Regions from separate parts of the Lacrimispora sp. YZC11 genome, predicted to be linked through region 3. Evidence: riboswitches for the same ligand, from Rfam matches in the RefSeq annotation. Region 3 holds a riboswitch; each other region holds the start of a gene.
What was found. A riboswitch is a leader RNA that binds a small molecule or an ion and turns the genes downstream of it on or off. The one in region 3 is predicted to bind thiamine pyrophosphate.
Positions count from the first base shown of each region.

Region 1: it holds a riboswitch for thiamine pyrophosphate, as region 3 does, so the genes downstream of both, AC27IJ_RS11460 (thiamine-binding protein) here and thiC (phosphomethylpyrimidine synthase ThiC) in region 3, are expected to answer to the same signal.
Region 2: it holds a riboswitch for thiamine pyrophosphate, as region 3 does, so the genes downstream of both, thiT (energy-coupled thiamine transporter ThiT) here and thiC (phosphomethylpyrimidine synthase ThiC) in region 3, are expected to answer to the same signal.

Region 1 covers NZ_BAAJYQ010000006.1:1,114,757-1,124,711, reverse strand. Annotated here, with positions in the region: gene feoB (ferrous iron transport protein B) at 1-1,993, shown strand, start outside; gene AC27IJ_RS11480 (FeoB-associated Cys-rich membrane protein) at 2,056-2,193, shown strand; gene AC27IJ_RS11475 (transcriptional repressor) at 2,293-2,748, shown strand; gene AC27IJ_RS11470 (HD-GYP domain-containing protein) at 2,784-3,407, shown strand; gene AC27IJ_RS11465 (hypothetical protein) at 3,404-3,532, shown strand; TPP riboswitch at 3,577-3,688, shown strand; gene AC27IJ_RS11460 (thiamine-binding protein) at 3,753-4,049, shown strand; gene AC27IJ_RS11455 (ABC transporter permease) at 4,018-4,779, shown strand; gene AC27IJ_RS11450 (ABC transporter substrate-binding protein) at 4,802-5,827, shown strand; gene AC27IJ_RS11445 (ABC transporter ATP-binding protein) at 5,870-6,616, shown strand; gene AC27IJ_RS11440 (MerR family transcriptional regulator) at 6,887-7,741, shown strand; gene AC27IJ_RS11435 (NAD(P)H-dependent amine dehydrogenase family protein) at 7,849-8,889, shown strand; gene AC27IJ_RS11430 (DUF4177 domain-containing protein) at 9,090-9,287, shown strand; gene AC27IJ_RS11425 (DMT family transporter) at 9,553-9,955, shown strand, end outside.
Region 2 covers NZ_BAAJYQ010000014.1:109,120-119,074, forward strand. Annotated here, with positions in the region: gene AC27IJ_RS14320 (DUF6320 domain-containing protein) at 1-1,757, opposite strand, end outside; gene AC27IJ_RS14325 (GNAT family N-acetyltransferase) at 1,770-2,276, opposite strand; gene AC27IJ_RS14330 (response regulator transcription factor) at 2,459-3,160, opposite strand; gene AC27IJ_RS14335 (helix-hairpin-helix domain-containing protein) at 3,182-3,937, opposite strand; gene AC27IJ_RS14340 (DMT family transporter) at 4,040-4,465, opposite strand; TPP riboswitch at 4,740-4,837, shown strand; gene thiT (energy-coupled thiamine transporter ThiT) at 4,864-5,535, shown strand; gene AC27IJ_RS14350 (bifunctional 5,10-methylenetetrahydrofolate dehydrogenase/5,10-methenyltetrahydrofolate cyclohydrolase) at 5,711-6,547, opposite strand; gene AC27IJ_RS14355 (cyclodeaminase/cyclohydrolase family protein) at 6,565-7,197, opposite strand; gene AC27IJ_RS14360 (PucR family transcriptional regulator) at 7,362-8,993, shown strand; gene AC27IJ_RS14365 (DUF1177 domain-containing protein) at 8,997-9,955, opposite strand, start outside.
Region 3 covers NZ_BAAJYQ010000019.1:51,716-61,670, reverse strand. Annotated here, with positions in the region: gene AC27IJ_RS21125 (PTS sugar transporter subunit IIC) at 1-15, shown strand, start outside; gene AC27IJ_RS21120 (PTS sugar transporter subunit IIA) at 47-361, shown strand; gene thiD (bifunctional hydroxymethylpyrimidine kinase/phosphomethylpyrimidine kinase) at 455-1,255, opposite strand; gene thiE (thiamine phosphate synthase) at 1,252-1,893, opposite strand; gene thiM (hydroxyethylthiazole kinase) at 1,880-2,761, opposite strand; gene thiW (energy coupling factor transporter S component ThiW) at 2,774-3,328, opposite strand; gene thiC (phosphomethylpyrimidine synthase ThiC) at 3,371-4,678, opposite strand; TPP riboswitch at 4,865-4,971, opposite strand; gene trpA (tryptophan synthase subunit alpha) at 5,023-5,796, opposite strand; gene trpB (tryptophan synthase subunit beta) at 5,789-6,973, opposite strand; gene AC27IJ_RS21080 (phosphoribosylanthranilate isomerase) at 6,919-7,602, opposite strand; gene trpC (indole-3-glycerol phosphate synthase TrpC) at 7,599-8,393, opposite strand; gene trpD (anthranilate phosphoribosyltransferase) at 8,390-9,409, opposite strand; gene AC27IJ_RS21065 (anthranilate synthase component II) at 9,410-9,955, opposite strand, start outside.

The DNA of each region.
Region 1 (9,955 bases), on a different contig from region 3:
TACCCTGGAAGAAGTGGTGGCCAGAAACTATCTGATCACAGACCGTCCGGATGCGATTTTGAATATTGTAGATGGAACCAACATTGAGCGTAACTTATACTTGTCCACTCAGCTTATGGAACTGGGTATCCCGGTGCTCATGGCAGTCAACATGATGGATATTGTTGAGAAAAACGGAGACAAGATACATATCCAAAAGCTGAGCCAGAAGCTGGGCTGTGACGTAGTAGAGATTTCCGCATTAAAGGGAACCGGAATCCAGGAGGCGGCAAAAAAGGCCGTAGCCCTGGCAAATCAGAAAAACAATGCGGTACCGGTCCATAAATTTGCACCGGAAGTGGAATCTGTCCTGGATTCCATTGAAGATAAGCTGGGAAATGAAATCCCGGAAGAGCAGAAGCGCTTCTTTGCCATCAAGCTTCTGGAAAAGGATAATAAGATCCAGACCCAGATGAAGCATGTACCAGATGTATCGGAAGAAATCAACCGGATCGAAAAGGAAATGGATGACGATACGGAAAGCATTATCACCAATGAGCGTTACGTATATATTTCATCCATCATCCATGAGTGCTTTACGCGCAACAAGGTGGAAAAAATGACCGTTTCTGATAAGATTGACAGGATCGTAACAAATCGCTTCCTGGCTCTGCCTATCTTTGCACTGGTTATGTTTCTTGTATATTATGTTTCTGTAACAACCGTTGGAACCTGGGCTACTGACTGGGCCAATGACGGCGTATTCGGAGAGGGCTTCAGCCTCTTTGGCCTGGAAATTCCCGGTGTGCCGGTTGTTATTGAAGGCGTTTTAACTGCTGTAGGCTGTGCAGATTGGCTGCAGGGACTGATTCTTGACGGAATCGTAGCAGGTGTCGGCGCTGTCCTTGGTTTCGTGCCTCAGATGCTGGTACTTTTCATCTTCCTGGCATTTTTAGAGGCTTGCGGCTACATGGCAAGAGTTGCCTTTATCATGGACCGTATTTTCCGCCGGTTTGGTCTTTCTGGCAAGTCCTTTATCCCAATGTTAATCGGAAGCGGCTGCGGTGTGCCTGGAATTATGGCTTCCCGTACCATTGAAAATGACCGTGACCGTAAGATGACTATTATGACAACTACCTTCATTCCCTGCGGAGCAAAGCTTCCCATCATCGCTTTGATTGCAGGTGCATTGTTCGGCGGAGCAGCCTGGGTGGCTCCAAGTGCTTACTTTGTAGGAATAGCAGCCATCGTTTGCTCAGGAATTATTTTAAAGAAGACAAAAATGTTTGCAGGAGATCCGGCGCCTTTCGTTATGGAACTTCCGGCTTACCATATGCCTACAGTTGTAAATATTTTAAGAAGTATGTGGGAACGTGGCTGGTCCTTTATTAAAAAAGCAGGTACCATCATTCTTCTGGCAACCATCTTTGTTTGGTTTACTTCCTTCTTCGGCTGGGTAGACGGCCAGTTCCGGATGTTAGACGCTTTGGAACTTGATCACAGCATCCTTGCGGCAGTTGGAGGCACAATCAGCTGGATCTTCGCACCTCTTGGCTGGGGTGACTGGAAATCTGCGGTTGCAGCCATCACCGGACTGATTGCAAAAGAAAACGTAGTAGGTACATTCGGTATCCTGTTTGGTTTTGCGGAAGTTGCAGAAGATGGATCTGAAATCTGGGGAACGCTTGCGACCAGCATGACTCCTTTGGCAGCGTATTCCTTCCTGATATTCAATCTTCTCTGCGCCCCATGCTTTGCTGCTATGGGAGCCATTAAAAGAGAGATGAACAATATCAAATGGTTCTGGTTTGCTGTCGGATATCAGACCCTTCTGGCTTATGTCGTATCTCTCTGCGTTTTCCAGATTGGATCCCTGGTGATCACAGGAACTTTTGGAATCTTTACTATCGTTGCCTTTGCCCTGATCGCAGGATTCATTTACCTGATGGTGAGGCCGTCAAAGGAAGAAAAAAAATCGAACGTTCATTTAAGCAGCGTGGCAGGAGCTAAATAAGCTCCGGCCACGGCTGGAAGCCTGCACCTTACCTGCAGGCTCATAATATAAGGAGGTACTTTATGGGAACACTGGTTGTTTTAGTCGTTGTTGCCGGAGCGGTGGCGTTGGCAGTAAAAAGCATGATTCGTGATAAAAAGAACGGGAAATCCATTCAGTGCGGCGGAGAATGCAAAAATTGCGGAGGACATTGCCATTAATTTAGGCGGCAGAAGGAAAAAGCTGTTTATGCCTTAAAAATACCTGTAAACGGAGGCGCGCAAGTGGAGAGACAAACGAACATCAATGAGAAAAGAAAAATGCCTGACTCCAGAAGCTATCACAGGACAAAAATGCAGAAAGAACTGATCATTGAGAAGCTGAAGGCAAAAGGCTGCAGGATCACAAAGCAGCGCTGTACTCTTTTGGATGTCATACTGGAGCATGAATGTTCCAGCTGCAAGGAGATTTATTATAAGGCATCAGGCGTGGATGAGACCATCGGCGCTGCGACCGTCTACCGGATGGTCAATATCCTGGAAGAAATCGGGGCCATCAGCCGGAAGAACATGTATAAAGTCGTCTATTCGGAAACCTGTCCCATGGAAGAGGCATGTACGGTGGTTTTGGACGATGAAACTACTTATCAGCTCTCTGCCAAGAACTGGAATCAGGTGGTCCAGGCAGGACTTAGCGCCTGCGGATATTTAGATGGCCAGAAAATATCTTCTATTATAGTGAAGCCCTGTGAATGCGAGAATGCTGATTGCATTTGATATGTAGTTAGCATTAACTAACCCAAGAAACGAGTATGGAAACTATGGATAGCGGACCAGAATTAGAATTATTTTCAGGCAGCGTGGACTATCATGAAATCATCGAATGCATTGTGAGTGCATTGGATGCCAAAGACCCCTATACTGCGGGGCATTCCCAAAGGGTGAGCGATATGGCGCTGGCCCTTTTGGGGTTTTTAGAGCTTGATAAAAAGGAAATAGAGAAGATACATATAGCCGCTCACCTTCATGACATCGGGAAAATCGGGATCCCTGATTCTGTTTTAAATAAGCCGGAAAGGCTTTCCGGGGAAGAATGGGCGGCCATGAAAAAGCATCCCAGGATAGGGGCTGATATTTTAAGCAAATCCCGTCATTTAAAAGAGCTGAAGGATATTGTCCTGTATCACCATGAACGTTTTGACGGTAAAGGATATCCGGAAGGGCTGAGGGGAGAGAAGATCCCGCTGGGGGCCAGGATCATAGCCATCTGCGATTCTATTGATGCCATGACATCGGACCGGGGATACCGGAGCGCTTATTCTATGGAACATTGCTATGAAGAAATCGAAAAGAATCTGGGAGTGATGTACGATCCGGTGATCGGGGCGTTGGCATTAAAGCATTGGGACCAGGTGACAAAAACGGCCGGAAAATGATAATATTTACGGCCCTTATCCTTCTGGGAGCAGGAGGGATCATGACTCCCACAGTCTCGGCGCTGCTTCATAATACGTCCACTCTGGGAATCAGCTTAAGCAGCATGCAGAATCTGCTGTCCTAGAAGCCGGGATTGACATTCCCGCCTTCCTGATGTATACTTGCAATGAAAATTAAAAGGGGTGCTGGAGAAAGTCCGGCTGAGATAAGGCAGTATTGCTTTAAACCCTGTAACCTGATCTGGATAATGCCAGCGTAGGAAGCTTACAGGCTAAGCCTGTTCACCCGCCCGGACATCCGGGCGGTTTTTTGTTTTCTATAAATGATAAAAGGAGAGAAAAGACATGAATGCAAGCGTAGCGATCCAGACATTGCCGGAGGCAAAAAATGATGAGGAACTGATCCGTATTGTTGACCAGGTGATCGATTATATCAAAAGCACAGGACTGAACTATTATGTAGGGCCATTTGAAACCGCTATTGAAGGGGATTATGATGAACTGATGGACATTGTTAAGGAATGCCAGCACATTGCCATAAGGGCAGGTGCTCCCTCTGTTGCCGCTTATATCAAAGTCACCTACCGGCCGGAAGGGGAGGTACTTACTATTGAAAAGAAAGTCACAAAGCATCACAAGTAAGCTTTGGTCCTGCTCTGCGGTTTTTGGGCTTTTGGTCTTGTGGCAGGGGATCAGTGCTTTCGGTCTTGTGGACCGCTTTCTGCTCCCCTCGCCCATCAGTGTCGGAAGGGCATTAGTCACGGAATTCCCGGTACTGACAGTCAATGCGGGAATCACCCTTGCCGAGGCGTTTACCGGTCTTTTTCTAGGGGTGGCAACAGGTTTTGTGATCGCTGTGATCATGGATCATTTTGAAGGCCTTTACCGGGCTTTTTATCCGCTTATCGTTCTGACACAGACCGTTCCCACGGTAGCCATTGCCCCTCTTTTGGTATTGTGGTTTGGTTACGGAATGGCTCCTAAGGTGATCCTCATAGTATTGACTACCTTCTTTCCCATTACCGTGGGCATGCTTACCGGTTTTAAGTCAGTGAATCCGGATGCGGTGAACTTATTAAAATCCATGGGAGCCGGAAGAGTAAAAATATTTCGCTATATCAAGCTTCCCGGAGCTATGAGGCAGTTTTTTGCAAGCCTTCGGATCTCGGTTTCCTATGCCGTGGTCGGAGCGGTCATCTCCGAATGGCTGGGAGGCTTTGGCGGACTGGGCGTATACATGACCCGGGTGAAGAAATCCTTTGCCTTTGATAAGATGTTTGCGGTCATTTTTCTCATATCGGCCATCAGTCTTCTTCTTATGAAGGGTGTGGACGTGCTTTCTAAGAAATGCATGCCATGGGATAATCAGTGATATGACAGAATTGGAGGAAATAATGAAAAAAACAGGTTTGGCAATTTTAATGGCAGCCGCGGCAGCCGCATTTCTCACTGCCTGCGGGGGAACCGGGAAACAGGCAGCAAATACGAATTCATCGGATTTAAAAAAAGTGACATTTGTTCTGGACTGGACTCCCAATACCAATCATACCGGACTTTATGTGGCAGAGGAAAAGGGGTATTTTAAGGATGAAGGGCTTGAGGTAGAAATCGTTCAGCCCCCCGAGGATGGGGCGGCAGTTCTGGTGGCCTCCGGAAAAGCCCAGTTCGGAATGTCCTTCCAGGACTCCATGGCACCGGCACTGGCAGGGGAAAATGCCCTTCCGATTACGGCAGTAGCAGCGGTCATCCAGCATAATACCTCCGGTATTATTTCCAGAAAAGGCGAGGGGATGGCTTCTCCAAAGGGAATGGAAGGAAAGAAATATGCTACCTGGGATATTCCGGTAGAAAAGGCCATGGTCAAAGATGTGGTGGAATCCGATGGAGGTGACTTTTCCAAGGTGAAGCTGATTCCCAGCACGGTTACAGATGAGGTTTCCGCATTAAAATCAAAATCAGTGGATGCCATCTGGATCTTTTATGCATGGGCAGGTGTCAAAATGGAAGTAGAAGGCCTTGATACGGATTACTTTGCATTTGCAGATTTGAATCCGGCATTTGATTATTACACGCCGGTCATTATTGCGGGAAATGAATTCCTAAAGCAGGAGCCTGAGACGGCCAGAGCCTTTTTAAGGGCTGTGAGCAAAGGGTATGAGGATGCCGGGAAAGACCCGGAGGGGGCAGCCCGCATATTACTTAAAGCGGCGCCGGAGCTTGATGAGAAGCTGGTGATGGAAAGCCAGAAATATCTGGCGGATAAATATCAGGCTGATGAGAAAGAATGGGGATATATAGATCCAAAACGGTGGAACAGGTTTTATGACTGGCTCAATGAGAATGGCCTGTCCAGTCCTGAGATTCCGGAAAATGCCGGTTTTTCAAACGATTATCTGCCTCGGCTAAATTCTCCGCAGTAAGCAAGGGGAAGTTCATTGCTTTCAGAAATAAAGGAGGAAACTATGACACACTTAAAGGTGGAAGGCATTACAAAATTCTTTGATGAAAAGACGGTCTTAAAAGGCGTATCCTTAGAGCTTAAGGAAGGGGAGCTGGTATCTCTTCTTGGAGTCAGCGGAGGAGGAAAGACTACACTGTTTCATATCATCGCAGGCCTTTCTCTGCCGGATGAGGGACATGTGTATCTGAATGGAGAAGAAATCACCGGGAAACCGGGGTCTGTCAGCTATATGCTGCAAAAGGACCTTTTGCTGCCTTACCGTACCATCGTGGACAACGTGGCACTTCCCCTTCTTATTAAGGGCATGAAGAAAACAGAGGCCAGAAAAAAGGCGGGAGAATATTTTAAGCTGTTTGGCCTGGAAGGGACGGAGATGCAGTACCCTTCCCAGCTATCCGGCGGTATGAGGCAGAGGGCGGCTCTTTTAAGGACGTATCTGTTCTCCAATCGCATCGCTCTTCTTGATGAGCCCTTTTCCGCTCTTGACATGATGACTAAGCGGGGCGTGCATGAATGGTATTTAAAGGTGATGGATGACATTCATCTATCCACCCTTTTTATCACCCATGATATTGACGAAGCCATTCTTTTATCAGACCGCATCTGTATGCTGACCGGATCTCCCGGCAGGATTACAAAGGAAATCATCATAAAGGAACCAAAACCACGGGAAAAGGATTTTAACATCTCAAAGGAATTTATGGAGTATAAGAGGGAAATTTTAAAGCATTTAGAAGGAATAGGATAGTTTACGGGCTTTTTTAAAGCCCGCTCAGATCGTCAAAAAAGCCGGCAAGATGCCGGCTTTTTTGTATCATGGAATCAGATCATCTTTAAACCTCAATGCCGATGCTATGGCGGTCTGCAATCCGTTTCGCAATTGCCAGACCAAGACCGGCTCCCGCAGTTTTTATCTAAACTATGTGAAGAAAATATCAGAAACCTTATTGTAAGTATCAAGTTTATTTTGTATAATAAAGAGAGAAACCACCATGATTGACTGCGGAGATTGATGAATATGATAAAATTGACAAATTTTAACGTTAAAAAAATGACGATCGGAGAAATGGCTAAAATCAATCACATATCAGAGCAGACCCTGAGACTTTACGACAGGGAAGGGCTGTTTTCTCCCGTAAACCGGGATGAAAACACCGGATACCGCTACTATGACATTCGCCAAAGTGCTCAGCTTGACATGATCCGATACATGAAAGCCTTAGGTATGCCCTTAAAGGAGATCCGGGTTCACATGAAAAAGTGGGATATGGGGCGGGTAAAGCAGCTTCTTAAGGAAAACAGGGATGCCATTGACCAGAAGATTGTGGAACTTAATCTTCAAAAGCGCGCCATTGAACGGACTCTTGACAGCTATGACCGCTATGAGGCGGCTCCTCCCGATGGGGCCATTGTTATGGAGTACATACCAAAACGCCGGATGTATGTAAAAGAGACGAAAACTAATTTTTATGACTACGAAATCGATGAATACGAACGTCTTCTGCGCAGCTTAAAGGAGGATATGGGAGACCGTAAAATATCTCCGTTTTACTTTGCCAATGCAGGGACTATTTTAACGCGGGAGAATTTCATGAAGCGAAGCCTGTATTCCACCCAGGTGTTCGTGTTTGTAGACCAGGGATACGTTGAGGAAGAACTGATTACCATCGTACCGGCCAATTCCTACCTTTGTATCTATTGTGACCGCTTTTCCAAAGAAAAAGAATACATAGACCGCCTGCTGGCAACCATAGAAGAGAACCATTACACGGTGATCGGAGATTACATCTGCGAAGTCATCGTTGAGATGCCGCTTGATTATAAGGAAAGGGGTATGTTCCTGCGCCTTCAGGTGCCGGTCCGCATGTCCTGATATTTGGTTATTTTGCTCCATTGACCTGATACCATCTATAACCTTTATAATGAATGCATCAGGAGCGCTGCTCCAAAACAAGTTCTTATATGGAAAGGATGACGATGATGATGAATAACGAAAAGATCCGTGTGGTACAGTATGGCTGCGGAAAAATGGCAAAGTATATTTTAAGATATTTATATGAAAAGGGTGCGGAAATTGTAGGCGCCATTGACGTAAACCCTGATGTGGTAGGCATGGATGTGGGCGAATTTGCCGGCCTTGGTTTTAAAATCGGTGTTCTCATCCGCAGTGATGCAGATGCAGTTTTAGATGAGTGCGATGCAGACATTGCCATAGTGACTCTGTTCAGCTTCATGGATGACGTATATCCTCATTTCGAGAGATGTGTTTCCAGAGGGATCAATGTGGTGACAACCTGTGAGGAAGCCATATATCCATGGACCACTGCTTCCGCCATTACCAACCGCCTGGACCGTCTGGCAAAAGAAAACGGTTGTACCATCGTTGGCGCAGGAATGCAGGACATCTACTGGATCAATATGATCGGCTGTGTGGCAGGCGGTGTTCACCGGATCGACCGCATCGAAGGCGCAGTCAGCTATAATGTGGAAGATTACGGACTGGCCCTTGCAGAGGCTCATGGCGCAGGTCTTACTCCTGAGGAATTCGAGGAAAAGATTGCCCATCCCACCACTTTGGAACCGTCTTATGTATGGAATTCCAATGAGGCACTGTGCAATAAGATGGGCTGGACCATCAAATCCCAGACCCAGAAATGCGTTCCTTATTTCTATGATAAAGACTTATATTCCGAAACCCTGGGAACCACGATCCCTAAGGGCAACTGTATCGGCATGAGCGCAGTTGTTACCACAGAAACCTTCCAGGGACCGGTCATTGAGACTCAGTGCATCGGCAAGGTTTACGGTCCGGATGACGGCGATATGTGTGACTGGAAGATCATAGGAGAGCCGGACACTACCTTCTTCGTTCAGAAACCGGCTACGGTAGAACATACCTGTGCAAACATTGTAAACCGCATTCCTACTATACTGAATGCCCCTGCAGGGTTTGTAACAGTAGAAAAGCTTGACAATGTTCAGTACATGTCCTATCCAATGCATTTATACCTGGAAGACTAAGAGTAGAGAAAATTAAATAAAGAACCAAAAATCCGCAGAGAAATCAGACTCTGCGGATTTTTTGCGCATTAAAAGCAGCCGGCTACGGCAGAATGGAAAGCTGTCTTCCGGGGGAAAGTATGCCTTTTCTTGTTGGATGGAACATGGTATTATGGGATTGGACCTACAAATACAGATGGAACATGACAGGAGGTAAGAATATGGAGAGATTTGAATATAAAACACTGTTTACCGATGCAAAAGGAACCTTTGGAGGAAAAGTGGACCAGAGTGCATTCCAAAGAGAATTAAATGAGTTAGGCCAGCAGGGCTGGGAATTAGTAAACACGGTACCTGCCGCTCAAAGCTATGGGAGTACAAGATGGATCATCTCAATATTCAAGAGGAAGATAGAGTAAGTTCGAAGAATGATGAAAGATAAGAAAAAAGTAATAAATAAATGTAGAAACATAAGCGTTTATGTATGAGATAGAGAAAAACAGTACCGGAAACTGACAGAATGAAACAGTAAACTCTAATAAACGATGGAATAAACATGATGAAAATGATATGGATCAGCTAACATGGATTATCTTTATTTTCCTATAATGCTTTGACAATACCGGAAGTGATGCTATAATCAGGAGGCATATATTGAGACAAGGATAACAAAGGAGAAGAAAAATGAAAGTTCTTGAAAAGCATCCCATGGTCATGATCGTAATCGGTGTCATAGGAATTTCCCTTTCTGCAATTTTTGTCAAATATTCTGACGCGCCTTCCGTGGTGACAGCTGCGTACCGGCTCTTGTGGACGGTGGGGCTTATGACTCCGGTGGTATTTGGAAAAGCCCAGGTCCGGGAAGAGCTTATGCGGACGGATGGGAAGACCATGGTATTATGCGCAGTGAGCGGAATATTTCTGGCTCTTCATTTTACGGCATGGTTTGAATCTTTAAAGCAGACTTCTGTGGCAAGCTCAACAGCAATCGTCTGCACGGAGGTCATCTGGGTGGCTTTGGGGTTTGTCGTGTTCTTAAAAGGCAGGATTGGAAAAGCCGCCCTTGTAAGCATTGCCATTACCGTAA
Region 2 (9,955 bases), on a different contig from region 3:
GCCAGAAGCGGTCTGGTTAGAAGACCGGTCGCCCATAAAATCAAAGGAATAAAGCTGAACACCGTAACAGCAATCTGATACATAAAATAGCTCTGCCAGTTCATACGGTTCACCAGTATCAGAAAGACCACCGACAGATCCGCGAACAGAATGGTGCTTGGAATCCCGTAATTCACGGACCAGCCATTATAGCCCCTGGAATGGTCCAGGGCCACTAAAAGCACCTGCGCCGCCACCGTCTGCAAAAGGATCTTTGATGCCAGATTCGCATGGCGTAAAATGGAGTATTCAACCGTTAGAGCCGTATAAGCCATAAGACCGATGGCAATGATGGACCACAAGGAGCCGGAATAGGTAGCATAATTAATAAGCCCAAGAACCGCCCCCACAAAAATTATCAATCCATAGAAAACGACTGACAGCTTCTTAAGCCGTTCCCGGTCATACCGGATCTGGGGATACGTGCCTAGATTGTCCCGGCTATCCGGAACGCCGTTGCTCTCAAGGCTCACCGGGATTTCCATTTCTTTTAGAAAACTAAAAAAACGGTCCTGAAGTCTGGTGTCCTGAAACACAGAAGTAAAAGTCACAATCACCTCTTCCCCATAGGAACAGACCGCACACTTCATAGGCTGTCTCCTTGAAACGCCGATCATTAAAGAAAATCTCTCAATCTCTTTTCTATAATCCTCTTCTATTTCTATGGGACCGATATTGGAAAGAGTCATGGTGTAGGCTTTATCATTTTTCCGGAAGATCAGATTTAAAACACACCATTTTACAAAAAGGGGGGCAGCCCGCAAATACCATTTCTTTTCATTGGAAACATTGTAGGAAATGATCTGCTCCATCTTTTCCTTTGTGATCTTTATATCCATCTGCCTGCTCACCGCTTCCAGTACCTCTGAAAAGGTGTGTTCCTCACTGGTGGATAAAAAGTCAATGAGCGTCACAGCAAAAAAATTAGCGGTTGTCTCGGAACCGAAAAAAGTCCTCAAATTAATGGGTATGCTGATACCGATGGATTTCTCACAGGGTTTTCCCCCAAGATATTCCTGATAAATAGCCCAGATCAGGGCGGCCGTTAAAAATCTGGTGATGCTGACCCCATAGCTTTTGGCAGCCGTTTTCAGCATCTTTAAGTCTACGTAACCATGGAGAACATTTTCCTCATCAAGAGTAAGGGCTTCCCCTGTCAGATGATAGGCCTTTCTGGAGCTGTATTTGCGCTTTTCGGTCTTTTTATAATGGCGGACGTAGCTGTCCTCTACATTCATGGAAACATCCGACGATATTTTCTGAGGTGAATGGTGGCCGGTCCTGGAATCTTGGTTAATATCCAGATACCGGTAAACCAGGGCCTTTAAAAAATTCACCGCTCCCAGACCGTCTGTGACTGCATGGAATACCTCCAGATTGATCCGCCTGTTAAAATAAGTGACCCTGAACAAAAAAAGCTGGTTGCTGTGAGGATCAATATATTTGCAAGGATACGTCGTTTCCCGTTCAATGACTGGCATCCTCTTGTTGTTTTCAAAATAATACCAGAAAAATCCCCTCCGCAGCCTCACTGAAAATCCCTCAAACTGAGGAAGAATTTCTTCCAGTGCCCGCTGCAGGGTTCCCGGATCCACCTCTTCCTTTAAAATTGCTGAAATCCGGAATACATTGCTTAAATTCTCACTGGCTATGACCGGAAATATCTTTGCCGTATTGTCAAGCCGTCTCCACCGCTCTCCCTGGGGGCTTTTTTTCATACTGAAGGTGCCTCACTTCCCTGTATCCATAAAATCGAGCCGCATATCATACCAGATAGCTCCTCCGTGCACAGACCCGGATACTCCCATGTTCCGGTATCCGAATTTTTCGTAATAATGAATCAGCCTGTCCTTGCAGGTCAGGATCATTCCTTTCCTGCCTCTTTTGGCTGCTTCTTCTATAAAACGGTTCATAAGAGCGGCGGCAACTCCTTGTCCCCTCCACTCTTTTATAACATCAAGTCCAAACACGCTTTGGTAAGCGCCATCCGGATCATGAAAATCCACTTTCTCAAACATTTCATCACAGATAGTATTCCCATCTGTAGCGCAGCCATTAATAAAACCGATGATCTTCCCGTCGGAACGCTCTGCCACTAGGAAACTTTCAGGAAAAAGATTGATCCTCTGCTCAAGGGCTTCCCGTCCTGCCGCCTCTTCCGGAGGAAAACAGAGAGCCTCCACTTCCACCACCCGGTCCAAATCTTCATTTCTCACTTTTCTGATGCTGTAATCCATCCTGTTGTATCCCCACTTCCAAATTTAATCCTGATCCATGGTTTTTTCTTTCCCAAAATTTAAAGAAAAGGCGGACTTCCCCGGTCTCCCGTTGGAAATCCTCCTCTTTCTTTTTCTGAACGCAGAGATCAAATACCCCGCAGCATTACTGATGCAGGAATGCTTGCATTCCCGCGCCTTGCTCATTGCTTGCAGAAATAATATCCTACGCCCCACTTGGTATGCACATATTTAGGATCACTTGGACTTGGTTCGATCTTCTCCCGAAGACGCCTTACATGAACGTCTACCGTGCGGACATCCCCCGTATCCATAGCCTTATTTCCCCATACGTAAGTAAGCAGCTGTTCCCTGCTGTAAACCTTGCCCGGATTGCAGGTAAGAAGTTCTAAAAGGTCAAACTCCTTTGCCGTTAAATTGATCTCTTTCTCAGCAATAAACACTCTCCTGCTGTCCCGGTCCAGCTTTAAATCGCCTTCTTTTATCACCTGGCTGTCTTCCTGGTTATCCCGCTTGTTCTTCTTTGAATTCCGGCGCAAGATTGCTTTGATCCTGGCCTTTACCTCAAGAATGTTAAAGGGCTTTGTAATATAATCGTCGGCGCCGTATTCCAGACCCAGGATTTTATCCATATCATTGCCCTTTGCCGTCAGCATAATAATGGGCATCTCGGAAAATTCCCGAATGGCCTGACACACCTCATATCCGTCATATTTGGGAAGCATGACATCCAAAAGGACCACATCATACTCTTTCTGCTTTGCGAAATTAATGGCTTCCTCTCCATCATAGGCACAGTCCACTTCCATACCGTCCTGTTCCAGACTGAATCTCATTCCTTTTACGATGAGTTTTTCATCATCAACTACTAAAACGCTTGCCATACTACACCTCTGTCCTCTATTTCAAACTGTGATATCTTCTTTTATTTTTTGGAACGCCGCATCTTTGATGCCGGATATCTTCATGATATCCTCGATCTTCTGAAATCCGCCGTGGCTCTCCCGATACTTAAGGATATCGTTTGCCTTGGCTTCTCCGACTCCCCGAAGGGTCATCAGCTCCTCTTTTGTGGCTGTATTTAAATTCACCTTGGTTTTTTGTACGTTGGATGAAGCTTCTGCCTGTAAGGAAAATTCTCCCCGGGCTTTCGCCGCTTCCACCTCTTCCTTGCCAGGGACCACGATCTTCATGCCGTCCTTGACCTGCTCCGCCATATTTAAATATTCTGCCGCAGCCTGGTCTGTGACTCCGCCTGCTTTCTCGATTGCCTGAAAAACCCGGCTTCCTTCTTTAAGCTCATAAACACCGGGAGAAACAACTTCTCCACAGATATGTACATAGAAAGGCAGGACCGTTTCCTCTCCTGCACTTCCTAAGCTGCCCTCTGCCGCCTCTAAAGCAGCCGGACCGGTCCCGCCGGTAACTGACTTAACACCGTCTGCTTCCAAAGCGCCGGTTCCTGTCGACCCGCCATCCCCTGACCTGCCATCACCTGCTGCCCCAATTCCGGTAATATTTTCTCCGGAATGAAAAGCCGATTCCTCTGACAAGGAAATTCCTGGCCTGCGGGCCTCCTGGCTTTTGCTCAAGCCGTAACATACACCCGCCCCTAAAACACACAGGGCTATAAGGATGATTTTAACTTTCTGGTACTTCATGATATCCCTCCTTTTACAAAATTTCTCAAAAAAGGATACCATCTTCAGCCTATGTTATTATTCTACCTAAAGAAATAGGTAAATACAAGCACTATTTCCAAATTAATTAAATATCATGATTCCGATGATGGCAACAACTGCACCGATCAGCTTTTTCCATTCAAATCCTACCTTTTCAACGCCGAATAAGCCAAACAGCTCTATGGCGTAAGCCACAATGATCTGGGAAATTACAATTATCAAAGCTGCCTTGGCCGGACCCAGGGTCCCCATACTCCTTACTACCGTATAGGTAATAAATGCACCCATAACGCCGCCAATCAACAGGTACTTGGGCTGTACATCAAATAGGCCGGAAATGTTTTCCTTGCCGGAGAAATACCACAGAATAATGCAGGTCAAAAATGCGGTAAGCTGTACCCAGCCTGTAGATACCCACATACTGGTCTGCTTTGTCACTCCCGTATTAAAAACTCCCTGTATGCTCATAAGCGCCCCGGATATAAGAGCTATAATAAAGCCTGTCATTAAAACAACCTCCGTATCTCCAATTTGTATAGAATGAATCAAACGGATATGTCCGTCTTTCACTAGAATGTGCTTTATTTGCATTTTTATACTGAATTTACAATTTGGTTACCAATCAGCGATGCAGAAACAGTTGTATGATTTGCGCCTTTTAGCCTGGTCACTAAGCACAAATTATGCAAATGCTGAATGCCATATCCGAACTGCAGCATCACTTGATATGGCTTGACAAGCCTTCTGTTTTGCGCTATACTCACAACAAAATTATATAAATTACACACGCTAGGGGAGCCTTTGGCTGAGATCGGAGAAACCGAACCCTCACTACTTGAACCGGATAATGCCGGCGTAAGGAAGCAACAGTAGTCCCCTCCTGCGCACACAAAGGAGGATTTTTTATGTCATTTTTTCTAACTTACTCTGCGGAAAACGAAGAGTACCTATTAAAGCCGGCCGGATACTTGCTGGTGATCATTCTGCTTGCTGCAATGATTTTCATCCTGCATCTTCTGGGCAGATCGTCTTCCAAATCTCAAAAGCTGCAGACCCGCCAGCTGGTTTACTGCGCAGGCGCCATGGCGCTGGCAATGGTAACTTCCTTTATTAAAATTGCCTCCCTTCCTTTCGGCGGTTCCGTCACCTTGTTTTCCATGCTGTTCATCTGCCTGATCGGCTATGTTTACGGCGTAAGGGCCGGGATCATGACCGGTGTGGCCTACGGGATTTTACAGTTTATAACAGAGCCCTATATATTTGCTCCCCTCCAGGTTCTTCTTGACTATCCCTTAGCTTTTGGAGCTTTGGGGCTTTCCGGGCTGTTCAGAAACAAAAAACACGGTCTTGTGACCGGGTATGTGGCGGGTGTCGTGGGCCGTTACTTATGCCATGTGGTTTCAGGCTATATCTTTTTTGCTTCCTATGCACCGGAAGGCATGAACCCTATGGTTTATACTCTGGGCTATAATGCTACCTATATCCTGCCGGAACTGATCCTGACCGTTGTAATTCTGTATTTCCCTCCCGTGTTGGGAGCCATTGGACAGGTGAAGCGCCAGGCCGTAAATGGGTAAGTATGCTTCCATAAAAACAAGCGGCATGAAAGGTGTCGGAAACTCCCATGCCGCTTGTTTCATTTTTACCATACAGTCTTACTATCTTTCAGGTGTCTCTTTAATTTTCCTTTAAAGGAGCCATTGCTCCATAGATGGTCGATCTATTTTGCAATGGCTCCCATTATTTCATATTTTATTTTTTAAGGGCCGCCAACACCAGATGCCTGGCAAGCACAGCCGTTGTCACCGCTCCTACACCTCCTGGTACAGGAGTTGCCATGGAGGCGGTCCCTTCCAAGGAATCAAAATCCACATCACCGCAAAGCTTCCCATTTTCATCCACATTGATCCCCACATCCACCACTACGGCATCCGCTCCTACAAATGAGGCATCCACCATCCTGGCCCGCCCTGCAGCAGCCACAAGGATCTGTGCATTTTTACAGGTTTCCTTTAGGTTTTCCGTGCGGGTGTGGCAGATGGTGACCGTTGCATTTTCTTTTAGCATCAGCATGGATAAGGGACGCCCTACTACCATGCTTCTGCCCACGATGGCCACCCGCTTTCCGGTCAGAGGGATATCATTGGCCTTTAAGACCTCCACAACTGCCTCTGCCGTACATGGTGCAAATCCCGTATCATCTCCGGCAAATACTTTTGCGATATTTTCAGGAGATATGCCATCTAAATCCTTTTCCGGATGAATCATATGCTCAATGTCTTTTTCTTTTATCTGCTTTGGCAGAGGGCGCAGGAGAAGTATGCCGTCAATGTCCTGATCATCATTGATTTTTGCAAACTCTTCCTTAAACGCTTCATCGGTTATGTCCTGGGAGAATGGATAGCTTTCTCCCTCCAGGCCGAAGCTTTCCATCTTTTTTAAAGCTCCCCGCTCATAGGATAAGTCGTCGGGACGTTCTCCCACACGCACAATGGCAAGCTTTGGAGTCCTTCCTTTTAAGCCGGTCAAAAGCTCTTCCACCTGTTCCTTGATTTTTGCAGACACGGCTGCACCCTTTAAGGTTATCACGTCAGTTTTCCTCCTCTTTATTCTGCCTTTAATGCTGCTTCTACTCTTGCATAAATGGTATCTGCCTTTCCGATCCCATCCTCTGCCAGTTTATCCGCCCGATCCTGAAGCTGCCCGGCTTTTTCCCGCTGCTTCATGGATTTTGTATTGATGGAAACATTCATCTTGGCTCCCAGCAGGGCAGAACGTACGAACTGCACACCAACACCTACGTCACTGACAGCCAGGCGGCTTCCCTTTTCTGCCAGAATCTCCATGATATCAAGAGTTTCAAGGGCCCGCTCCATGACCATGAGAGGAACCAGGGTAGCAGCAAGTAAATGAGTTTCCAGGACTTCCTCCTTATGTTTTTTTTCTTCCACCGTGACGGCTGGAAGGCCGTATGCCGCCGCCAAGGGGACAAATACAACTTCGTCTTCATCTGCAAGCCTTAAAAATTCGCTTTTTAAAGTTTCCAGCTTTTCAAGGAATGACTGCATTTCTTCTTCCACATCGGCATACCGCTTTTTACCAAGGGTTAAGTTCACCACCATTTCCCCCAAAGCCGCCCCTATGGCGCCGCCAAGGCCCGCCGCTCCGCCGCCGCCCGGCGTTGGGCTTTTTGAAGATAATTTTTCAAGGAATGTGTGAATTGTAAAGTCTTGTATCATAACTATTGATCCGCCTTTCCAACCGCATTTTATTTTCCATTATTATATAAGGCTTTCTATAAAAAAACAAGATTAACTTGTCAAGTAAAACAGTCAATGCTATGATTGTCAAAAATAGTTAATATACCCGGTTAATTTTTGTTTCGAATGAAAAGGAGCATGAAATGAAATATCCTCCCTTGACCCTTGGATGGTTTTTATATGAAACCCCCATAGATAATCTGGAATTCATTGGAGAAGATGAAGCTCTTCATAAAACCATCACCGGTATCAGCGTGCTTGATAATCCTGACGGTGTAAAGTGGATCAAAAAGAATGAAATCGTTCTTACAACGGGTTACATCTTTTATAATGATTTTGAAATCCAGAAAAAAATAATTGCGGATCTCCATGCCATTGACTGTACTGCTTTCTGCATTAAAGTCAAACGTTTTTTTGACAGGATTCCCGACTCCCTGATCGAAGAGGCCGCCAAGTATGGACTTGCGCTTGTTTCGGTGCCTTTTTATCATGGTTATTCCAACATTATAAATATAGTAAACGAAAATCTTATTGAGCAGAAAATTTTAAGGCAGCAATTCATCCTTAAGGAGGCGGAAAAATTTCACGAATCCTTCTTTAATAAAGAAGGAATTATGAAAATGCTTGAGCGGATATCCAATTATACCAATTCCATGACAATGATAACCACAACTTCTGATTTTCCCATATATTACTGCATTCCACCCAAGGAATACGGGGATTTTTCCCAAATTCACAAATTGCAGGTTCAGCCCTTAAATTCTCTGCCGGAGAAAACACCAAAAGAGCACTCCAGAAAATGCAATTTTTACTGCAATGACACGCTCCTTACCTTTCATACCTTTCTGCTACCCGACAACAAGCATTACTTATGTATTGATGTCACCAAAAAAGAAATCGACACCACCACCATGGAAATCCTTAAGCAGATATTCTCCGTTCTCGCGCTGGAGCTCACCTCCATGCAGATTCAGAGCAGAGCCTTTTCCCAAAAAAATTATTATGATTCTTTTTTCTATATGCTTACAGACATTAAAAATAAGTCCATTGATGAAATACGGGTGGTTTGCGATGCTTATTCCTTTCCCAGTGACTTAAAAAAGGTTTGTATCACCCTGGAATGCCAGTCAAAGGAAAGCAAGCTTTTCCGCGGCCTCTACCATGCAGTAAACCAGGGGCTGATCCATCTGGGCCATAAATATTTCTTATGCCACAACGAAAACCGTATTGTTATTTTTCTCCTGTATCCGAAGCAGACGCCAAATGTGGAAGCGCTCTCGCTGTCCGATCAGGCTGCCCTTCAGCTATCGGATTATTTAAAGGATTATCAAACCTTTTTCAGACTGGGCATCAGCCGCTGCCATACCTCCTGCGCTGCCATTGCAAAGGCATATGAAGAAAGCCTGCAGACATTGCACCTGCAGACCGCCTCCGATCAAACCGCCCTCATTCATTCTTATACCAGGCAGTTTGCATTTCATCTTTTAAACCAGCTGACCTCTTATGAAAGGGAAAAAATATACGAGGATACCGTCAGCACCCTTGCTATCTATGATTTGGATAATAAAAGCGAGCTTCTTGCAACCCTTAAGGCGTATTTGGAAAATTCCCTAAGCCTGACTGAAACTGCCCAAAAGCTTTTCATCCACAGGAATACCTTAACTGCCCGGTTATCCTCCATCAGAAAGCTTCTGTGCAGCGATATCACTTCCATTGAAGATATCTTCCGTCTGTATTTGGGAATCTGCGCCTGGGAGCTGCTGAAAAACACTTAAATCCTAGGCATCATCGTCGCATTCGTTTCCTGTGCCCAACGTTTGAAAGTGTTCCATAGTTCCATACAAATACTGGATCCTCTCAAATTCCCTCTCATCGTAGAAACTGCATTCTCTCCGGCCGTAGGCCTTTGCAACCTCCAGCATAAATCTTGCTGCCTCTTCACAATCCGTGATATGGGTCGCACCGGTTGCACAGCCTGCGACCGGAGTCTCTGTGGTTATTGCAACTCCGATCACAGGCGCTTTTGTGGCGGTTGCAGGCTGGAGAATGCTGTTTAAATGATACAGCCCGTTTCCATAAGGCGTAATATCCTGTTGGGAAAGGGCGTATACATAAGGCAATTTTCCTGTTGTTGTCTGCATCAGATCCAAAATGCTCTCGGAAACCCGCAATATGTATCCTCCCTTTACGGTAGGGGAGACGGCAAAGCCTCTGTTGTTGATGATCCTGTTTCCCTTTGTGGTATCAACAGATAAAATGGCATCCAGCTCCTCCGTTACCTCTTCCTGATTCACCTGTGCCATATTGACCGGGGAATCCATAAACGGAACCGGCTTGTGCTCTCTGGTGGGTGCATCCGGACAAATATGGGTGGATATAAAAACATCGCCATCCAGATAGTCTCCCTTGTTCTGCATGTCCAGCAGCTTCGCCGCTAAGGATAAGGCGATAAGGGCCCCGTCGCCGTCGGAAACAAAACCGATCCTCTCCGGTCTGGCTCCTAAGCCTCCCAGCCTTCCCAGCAAGCCGATGGTCGGGGCATCTAATCCCTTTCCCTTTCCTCTCACTCCTGGAATCCTTACCTTAATCATATCGGTTTTTCCCTTTTGTCCCTCCAAGGTATACACTTCCACGTCAGCATCCGGCCTGATGGTTTTTAAATACTCCATGGCCGCCTTTCCGTTGGCATAGCTGCTGTCAAGTAAGTCATGTACCTCTATCAATTGCTTCATCAACA
Region 3 (9,955 bases):
CAGACCCAGGGCTGATAATTTCTGTACAGAGAGAAAAGGTGTAAAAATGCAGGAATTGGAACTTATTTGCTTTCAGCTGATCACTGCTGCCGGCGGAGCAAAATCAAACTATATCAAAGCAGTGCAAAAGGCAAAACAAGGAAAATATGAAGAAGCGGAACATCTGATCGCTGAAGGGGACGAAATGATGAAACAAGGCCATTTGCCTCATGCGGACTTAATTCAGAGAGAAGCGGCAGGAGAGGCAGTGCCTATGGGACTTATTCTGACCCATGCGGAGGATCAGATGATGAGCGCGGAGATCTTTAAGGTCATGGCCGAAGAGATGATCGATCTTTACAGGAAACTGGAAAGCAAATAAAACGGGATTCTGCAAATGGAAATGAAAATACCGATTATGGCGGGAGCATGTAATGTTCCCGCCATAACCGGTTAAAAAGCTTTCTTTGAGTTTTTAGGTTCTCCATCCGTGCCATAAAGGCCCTCGTCCTTTTCCCAGATTTAATCTGGCTTTTAACGCTCCGTTTAGATAGGACTTTGCCATCCGGATGCTTTCTTCCAGCCCCATGCCTCCAGCCAGTCCGCAGGCAATGGCAGAAGACAGGGTGCATCCGGTTCCATGGGTATTTGGATTGTCGATACGTTCCCCTGGAAACCAGGTGAGAAATCCGTTGCAGCACAGCAGATCATCAGCTCCCTGGTCATTATGGCCTCCTTTTAAAAGGAAAGAAACTTGAAAGACATGGAAGAGCTCCATTGCGGCTTCTTCCATATCTTTTCTAGTGTATATCCGGTGCCCTTTTGTGGATAAGAGTGCTTCAGCCTCCGGGATATTGGGGGTAACTAAAGTTGCCAGGGGAAACAACCTGCTTGTTAAAGTCTTAACATCCTGCGGCTTTAAAAGAGAATGCCCGCTGGTGGATACCATGACCGGGTCCACGATCACAGGAGACCGGTTATATTCTCCTAGCTTTTCCGCAATGATTTCAATTGAACCGGAAGTCCCGGCCATGCCGATTTTTACAGCTTTCGGCGGAATATCCGTAAATACGGCATCTAACTGGGCGGCAAGCATTTCCTGACTAACTGTTTCCGTCAGAAAAACCCCAGTCGTATTTTGAGCTACCAGGGCGGTAATAACGCTGGAGCCATAGACACCCAAAGCCGCGGCAGTTTTTAAATCCGCCTGTATTCCTGCGCCGCCGCTGGGATCGGTGCCTGCAATGGTGAGGAAGGAAGGGAGAATCAGGCTCATGGGCTCACCACCTTTAAAAGCTGTTCTTTTAAGCGATGGACGGCTGCGGTTATATCCTTTTGTCCGAAGATGCCGGAAACCACCGCAGCTCCGGCCACGCCTGTTCCTCTCAGGCTGGATACATTTTCACTGTTAATTCCTCCGATGGCCGTTACCGGAATAGGAACAGAACGGCAGATCGCAGACAGTTGTTCCAGGGTTAAGGGAATGGCATCTTTTTTTGTAGGGCTTGGGAAGATAGCCCCGGATCCTATATAATCCGCCCCATCCATAAATGCCTTTTTTGCCTGACTTACGTTTTTGGCAGTAACGCCCAGAATGCGGTCCGGCCCGATTAGCCGGCGGACCTCCAAAGGAGATAAATCATCCTGTCCAACGTGTACGCCGTCCGCCCCGCACTTAAGGGTAATATCCACATCATCGTTGATGATAAGCGGGATCCCATAATGCTTCGTAAGCTCACGGACAAGTAGAGCTTCTTCCAGGAAGGCACTTTTGTCCAGACTTTTTTCACGAAGCTGGAGAAGGGTCACTCCGGCACATAGGGCTTCTTCGATCTGCTCTGTTAAGGTTTTTTCTCCTGTAAATGCCGGGTCTGTTACCCCATAGAGGAGAAGCATGTCTTTATGAAACTTCAATATTTATCCCTCCTTTTAAGGTGCTTTCTTCCAAAATGCTTACTTCGTCCAGAAAGCAGCAGCGGAAGCTTCCTGTACCGCCGGGGATCTTTTCCGCTCGTTTTGCCGCCCGCTCTCCGCAAAGACCGGCAGCAGCCGTGGCAAGAGCAGCAGCCTGGAATATGGCATGCTGTGAGGGCCTGGGCCCGATGGAGGCCGTGTAGGCGGCAATTATGCCATCCAGCATACAGCCGCTTCCTGTAATCCGGGACATTTGAGGACAGCCGTTCTTTATTAGCCAGTTCTCTTTCCCGCTTGATACAATATCAGTGGCTCCTGTCATAACAGTCACAGCACCGGTCGCAGTGCTTAATGCCCTGGCTGTTGCCTTAAGAGATTCCAGGGTTTCTTCCTTTATCTCATCAGAAAAGGAAGCATCAACTCCCCGGGCGGGAGATATAGAACCGTTTCCCACGTTCTGTCCGGTCAGCTCCTTTAATAAGACCCGCAGCTCGGAGGCATTTCCCCTGATAACGGTTACCTTCACTTCCTTTAAAAGGGAAAGAGCAGTTTCGGTCCGATAACGGGAAGCACCGATTCCCACGGGGTCAAAGATGACAGGAAGGTTTCGCCGGTTTGCTTCCTGCCCGGCCTTTATCATAGCGGCTTTCGTCGATTCTTTCGGGGTCCCAATGTTCAATAGAAGGCAGTCGGATAAGGCGGTTATCTCCGAAACCTCTTCCGGCTGGTCTGCCATAATGGGGGAGCCGCCGCAGGCCAAAATGATATTTGCTACGTCCCCTGCCGTAACATAATTGGTGATACAGTGGATGACGGGCCGCTTTTCCCTGACCAGCCCTGTCAGGAATTCATTGATTTTTATGCTCATAACAGGGTCCCCCTATTCATTGATGAGACGCTCAAAATAGGAAAAAAGGCCAAGGCGGCGCAGCATTGCCAGTAAGATTGCAGCCAATAGGGTCCCTGCCAGAGTACTCATGAAAAATGGAGCTACAAAGAAGAACACAGCCACCTCTTTTCCCATGAGAACGGCGGCCACAGGATAGCAGAGCAGCCCTCCGATCAGCCCGGTCCCAACCACTTCTCCAAGATAAGCAGGCAAAAGCTTCCTGGTTTTTTGAAACAGATAGGCGCCAAGAAACGCGCCAGCCATGCTTCCCGGAAAGGCAAGCAGGCTTCCGGTTCCCATGAGGTTTCGTATAAGTGAAGTACAAAACGCCATGGAAACACCATAGACAGGCCCTAAGAATACCCCGGCCAGAACATTTGCCAGATGCTGTACCGGAAAGCATTTGGAAGCTCCCACCGGGATGGAAAAGCCGGAAAGCGCAACGGTAAGAGCTGTCAGCATTCCGCTGATCACCAGCTTTTTCACCCGTACTCTTGAACCGGTAGAAGAGTTGCTGTAAATTGTTGATGGTATTTGATCATTCATGAAAATTCCTCCTGTATATGTAATTTTAATTTCCACAAAATATTATTCATCAAAGATATCGACGATCTCTCCCTCTAAAATCCTGTTCATATTTTTCATGGCACAGAAATTGCCGCACATGGAGCAGGTATCTTCTTTTTCCGGTTTTGACGAGGCCCGGTAGCGTCTGGCTTTTTCCGGGTCAATGGCAAGCTGGAACATGGTTTCCCAATCCAGCCGTTTTCTGGCATCGCTCATCTTATGATCCCAATCCTTAGCGCCCCTGATGCCTTTTGCAATGTCAGCTGCATGGGCCGCAATCCGGGCTGCAATGATTCCTTCCTTCACATCTGCTTCATCCGGCAGCCTCAAATGCTCCGCAGGAGTCACATAGCAGAGAAACGCCGCCCCGGCAGCAGCGGCCACCGCTCCTCCGATCGCCGCGGTGATATGGTCATATCCCGGCGCAATATCAGTGACAAGAGGTCCCAGGACATAAAAGGGCGCTCCCTTGCAGATCGTCTGCTGTATTTTCATATTGGCTGCAATCTGATCCAAAGGCATGTGGCCGGGGCCTTCAATAATGATCTGTACATTCTTCTCCCAGGCCCTTCTTGTCAGCTCTCCAAGGGTCACCAGCTCCTCTACCTGGGAAATATCAGACGCATCTTCAATGCACCCCGGCCGGCAGGCATCTCCAAGGCTTAAGGTCACGTCATGCTTCTGACAGATTTCCAGTATGCGGTCATAGTGCTCATAAAAGGGATTCTCCTCCCCGGTCATTTCCATCCAGGCAAAGATGATAGACCCTCCTCTTGATACAATGTTAGTCAGCCGTTTTGCTTCCTTGAATCTTCTGGCAGTCTGCTTGTTGATCCCAACGTGAATGGTCATGAAATCCACCCCGTCTTCCGCGTGCATTTCCACGATTTGTATCCATTCCTCGGCGGTGATTTCCCGAAGGGGTTTGTGATAATAAACCACAGCATCGTAGATAGGAACCGTACCAATCATAGCCGGACATTCTCCCGTCAGCTTCCTGCGGAATTTCCGGGTATCTCCAAAGGAGCTTAAATCCATAATGGATTCTGCCCCCATAAGAACTGCGTCCTTTACTTTCTCAAGTTCCATTTCCAGATCATTCAAGTCCCTGGATGTCCCAAGATTCACATTGATCTTTGTTCTGAGCATGGAGCCGATACCGCTGGGCTTTAAGCAGCTGTGGTTCTTATTTGCCGGAATGGCGATTTTTCCCTCCGCCACCAGCTCCCGCAGCTTTTCCGGATTCCATTGTTCGTGCTCAGCTACCGCCGTCAGTTCCTTTGTCAGAATGCCTTTTCTTGCGGCATCCATTTGTGTGGTGTAATTCATGTTTGTTCCTCCTTTTTCTCGCGAACGGAGGGATTGTAAGGACGTTTAGTAAAGACTAAGAAAAACGCGCTTTGCAGGTTTTTATTAGTCGCCGCGGCATTCACCGAATGAATATACTGCATATTCGTTTGGTTCATTACCCACGCAAAAAGAGCCCATACCAACAGGTATAGGCTCGGAAATATGCAATCATCCCATATGAATCCCTACGTTGGCATTACCCAAATCAGGTTATAAAGGTCGAAGTTGATTACTTCCTCTCAGCCCGCCTACGAGCTCCCTCTTGTGGCACTAGTGTAGCATTCCCCTTCCTGCTTGTCAAGGAAAACATCCCTTACCGGCCGTCAGCCGGAAATGGCGGACTTCATTTCCCTTACGTAGTCGCAGACAGGCCCTACACAGTCTTTTCCGTATTTTGCGGCTATTTTTACAATGGCGCTGCCAACAATGACACCGTCTGCATGTTTGCTCATCTCCCTTGCCTGCTCCGGCGTGGAGATACCAAAGCCGATGGCGCAGGGGATATCTTTTGCCTCCTTTACAAAGGAAATCATTTCACCAATGTTGGTATTGATTTCCGTTCTCACTCCGGTCACGCCCATAGAGGAAACACAGTAGATAAATCCTTCCGATCCAGATGCAATGGTCCGTATACGCTCACTGGAAGTGGGGGCGATGAGAGAGATCAGTTCGACCCCGTATTTTCTGCAAAAGGGCAGTAGTTCCTCCCTTTCCTCAAAGGGCATATCCGGCACGATCAGGGCGTCAATGCCGCACTCAGCTGCATTTTTTAAAAACCTTTCGCTTCCATACACGAAAACCGGATTGATATAAGTCATAAAAGCCAGAGGAACATCTGTTTTTTTGCGTATCCGTTTTACGGTTTCGAAAAGCTTATCCGTGGTAGTTCCTGAGGCCAAAGCCCGCATATCGGCCTCCTGGATTACGATCCCCTCTGCGATTGGGTCAGAAAAAGGGATTCCAAGCTCGATCAAATCCGCTCCGGCCTCGGCCATGGCAGGAACCAGTTCTTCGGTGGTGGCAAGGTCGGGATCTCCTGCCGTAATAAATGGGATGAATGCCTTTCCTTTGGAAAATACTTCGCTTATTCTACTCATAGATTTCAACCCCCTTGTAACGGGCAATGGCTGCCACATCCTTGTCGCCCCGCCCTGATAGATTAATGACAATGACCTCATCTTTTCCCATGGAAGGAGCGATCTTTCTGGCATAGGCTATTGCATGGGCGCTTTCTATTGCCGGAATGATCCCTTCCAGACGGGATAAGTATTCAAAAGCTTCCACGGCTTCCTGATCCGTAATGGAGACGTAGCTGGCTCTTCCTGAATCGTGAAGGGCCGCGTGCTCCGGCCCGATGCCGGGATAGTCAAGTCCTGCGGAAATGGAGAAAACAGGGGAGATCTGACCGTACTCATCCTGGCAGAAATAGGACTTCATGCCGTGGAAGATTCCAAGAGAGCCGGTAGAAATCGTAGCTGCGTGTTTTCCTGTTTCAATGCCGTGCCCAGCGGCCTCGCAGCCCACCAGCTTCACGGAAGGTTCATTTACAAATTCATGGAAGATTCCCATGGCATTGCTTCCGCCTCCCACGCAGGCGATCACCATGTCAGGAAGTTTACCCTCTGCTTCTATAAGCTGAGAGCGGACCTCTTTTCCGATGATGCTCTGAAAATCCCTGACAATAGTCGGAAAGGGATGAGGGCCCATGACAGAGCCTAAGACATAATGGGTGTCAGCCACCCGGTTGGTCCATTCCCTCATGGTCTCATTGACTGCATCCTTTAAGGTCTGGGTGCCGCTGGTGACAGCGTGAACCTTTGTGCCCAAAAGCTCCATGCGGAATACGTTTAAGGCCTGACGATCCGTATCCTCCTTGCCCATGAAAACTTCGCATTCCATTCCCATGAGAGCGGCGGCGGTAGCAGTAGCAACGCCATGCTGCCCGGCCCCTGTTTCAGCGATGACCCGGGTTTTTCCCATCTTCTTTGCAAGAAGGACCTGGCCCAGGGCATTGTTGATCTTATGGGAGCCGGTGTGGTTTAGATCCTCTCTCTTTAAATAAATCTTTGCACCGCCTAAATTCTCTGTCATCCGCTCTGCATAGTAGAGCAGAGAGGGCCTTCCGGTATATTTTTGGTGAAGGTCTGAAAGTTCGGCTAAAAACTCCTCGTCATGGCTGTACTTTTCATAAGCCTCTTCCAGCTCATTTACTGCATTCATCAGCGTTTCGGGGACAAATTGTCCGCCGTGCTGTCCAAATTTTCCTTTTGACATGGCTGTTCACTCCTTACTGTTTGTATGATTTCTTTTATTTTTGACCGGTCCTTTTTGCCCTCTGTTTCCACGGAACTGCTTAGATCCAGGCAAAAGGCATTTGTTTTCATGGCCAGCCTGATGTTTGAGGCGTCTATGCCTCCGGCCAGGAACCAGGGCTTTTTTATGTCCGGTATCATGGACCAGTCAAAGGTCTTCCCGCTGCCGCCGTAAAGTCCTTTGGTATAAGTATCAAAAAGCAGGAAATCAGCGGGAAGGTCATCTGCTTCCTTCATATCTTCCGCCTGCCGGACCCGTATGGCCTTTATGACAGGAAGGCCGGGGGACAGGCGGCTTTTTAATTCCATCATATAATCCCGGTCCTCATCGCCGTGAAGCTGGATAAGGTCAATGGTTCCATTTTCCGCAAGGGACAGGATATCTTCTATGGGGCTGTTTACAAATACTCCCACTGCCGGTATCTCCGGCAGCAGCAGCTCCTTAAGTACTTTTGCCTCTGGTCCCGTAAGGCGGCGCTTTCCGGGAGCAAATACGAATCCTGCGTAATCCGGTTTTGAGACGTTTACTGCCAGGATATCTTCCCTGCGGGTCAGTCCGCATATTTTGATCCGTTTTCCTTTCGAATTCATTGTGCCTCCCGCTTAAATCCGTTTATAACTTCCTTTTTGTCAGGGGAACGCATCAGGCTTTCCCCGATCAGGACGGCATTGACTCCGGCTTCTGACAGGAGCCTGATGTCTGTTGACCTTTTGATCCCGCTTTCCGCCACGAAAAGTACGTCAGGGGGGACCAGGCTCCTTAAGCGGAGGGAATTATTAAAATCCACCTCAAAGGTTTTTAAATTCCGGTTATTTACTCCGATGATCCTGGCTCCCGCCGAGAGGGCGGAGCGGATCTCCTCTTCATCATGGGCCTCTACAAGGGCGCTTAAGCCAAGGCTTTGGCATAGCCTTAAATCTTCTTTCAGGGCTTTTGTATCCAGGAGAGCGCAGATGAGAAGGACTGCAGCCGCGCCTATGGCCTTTGCCTCATAGATCTGGTAGGGGTCCACCGTGAAATCCTTTCTGAGAAGAGGGATATCCACCTTATGGCTGATCTCGGTCAGATAGTCGTTATTTCCGAGAAAGTATTCCGGTTCCGTAAGGACGGAAATGGCATCCGCCCCTGCAGCTTCGTAATCCTTTGCGATTTCCACATAGGGGAACTCAGGAGCAATGAGCCCCTTTGAGGGAGAGGCACGTTTTATCTCGCAGATAAAGGAAATGCCTGGAGAGGAGAGGCTGCGTTCAAAAGAAAGACCTCTGTCTTTTGTTTTTTCCAAAATTTCAAATGCCAGTTTTTCCATGGCCTTCATGGGGATTTTTTCTTTTGCCGCCTCCGCCCGTTTTTTTGAGGAGGCAGCCAGGACGTCAAGTATCATAAAACCACCTCGTTGGTCATTTTTACAAACTTATCAAGCTTACTGGCGGCTTTTCCCGAATCAATGAGATGGGCCGCTTTTTCAATACATTGGGGAATGGTGCAGTCATCGATTCCCAGGTACAGGCTTAAGGCAGAGTTTAAGATGACGATATCCCGTTTTGGTCCATGGAGTTTACCGCTTAAGATATCTCTGGTGATCTGGGCGTTCTCTGCCGGTGTGCCGCCAACCAGCTCCGCAAGGCTGCATCGTTTTAGGGAAAACTGCTCCGGCGTGATCTCATAGGGAGTAAGCTCCCCGAAACGGATTTCACATACATGGGTGGGGCCTGTGACGGTGGCTTCATCCAGTCCGTCATCTCCGCAGACCACCAGGCCCCGCCTGACTCCCAGATTGCTTAATACCTGGGCCAGAGGTTCTACCAGTTTCCTGTCATAGACCCCTAAAAGCTGCATGGTGGCTCCCGCAGGATTGGAAAGAGGGCCTAAGATATTAAAGATGGTCCGCACCCCAAGCTCTTTGCGCACCGGTCCGGCGTATTTCATGGAGGAATGGTAAGCCTGGGCGAAGAGGAAGCACATGCCTGTTTTCCTTAGTATGTCTCCCGACTGTTCCGCCGTAAGGTTTAAATTCACCCCAAGGTGCTCCAGCACATCGGCAGCCCCGCTTTTACTGGAAACGCTGCGGTTGCCATGCTTTGCCACAGGAACTCCTCCTGCAGCTACCACAAATGCGGTGGTGGTGGAAATGTTAAAGGTCCCGGCCTCGTCGCCGCCGGTGCCTACGATATCAATGACGGGAAAATCCGGCTCCAGCCTTAAGGCCTTTTCCCGCATAACCGTGGCACAGGCAGTGATCTCGTCAATGGTTTCCCCCTTCATCCGAAGTCCCGTTAAAAATGCGGCCATCTGGGCCGGGGTGGTTTCCCCGCTCATGATCTCGTTCATGACCTCTTTTGCAGCCTCAAAGCTTAAATTCTGCCCTGAGATTACTTCATGGATCGCCTGTTGAATCATTTAATCTGCCTCCTTTATATGAATGGATAAGAAATTTTTAAGTATGGTCATCCCATTTGGTGTCAGGATAGATTCCGGATGGAACTGAAGCCCGTAAAGGGGATATTCCTTATGCTTTACCGCCATGATTTCTCCCGTATCATCGGTTCCGATGATGGCCAGGCAATGAGGAAGAGAATCTTTTGCGGCGATGAGAGAGTGGTACCTGGCGGCCAGGATCTGTTCCGGAAGCCCGTGAAAGATGGGATCAGAAACATCGATTGTAAGAAGGCTCTGTTTTCCGTGCATCAGCTTCTTTGCATGAGTGATCTCTGCCCCGAATACTTCGCAGATTCCCTGGTGCCCCAGGCATACCCCAAGCATGGGAATTGTTCCGGAAAGCTTCTTCACCACGTCCTCGCACACTCCTGCATTCTTTGGATAACCGGGACCTGGGGAGAGGATGATGTGGCTGGGAGATAGATCCCTTATTTCTTCCACGGTCATCTCATCGTTTCGTATTACCCTGATATCAGGATTTAAGCCGCCGGACATCTGGACTAAGTT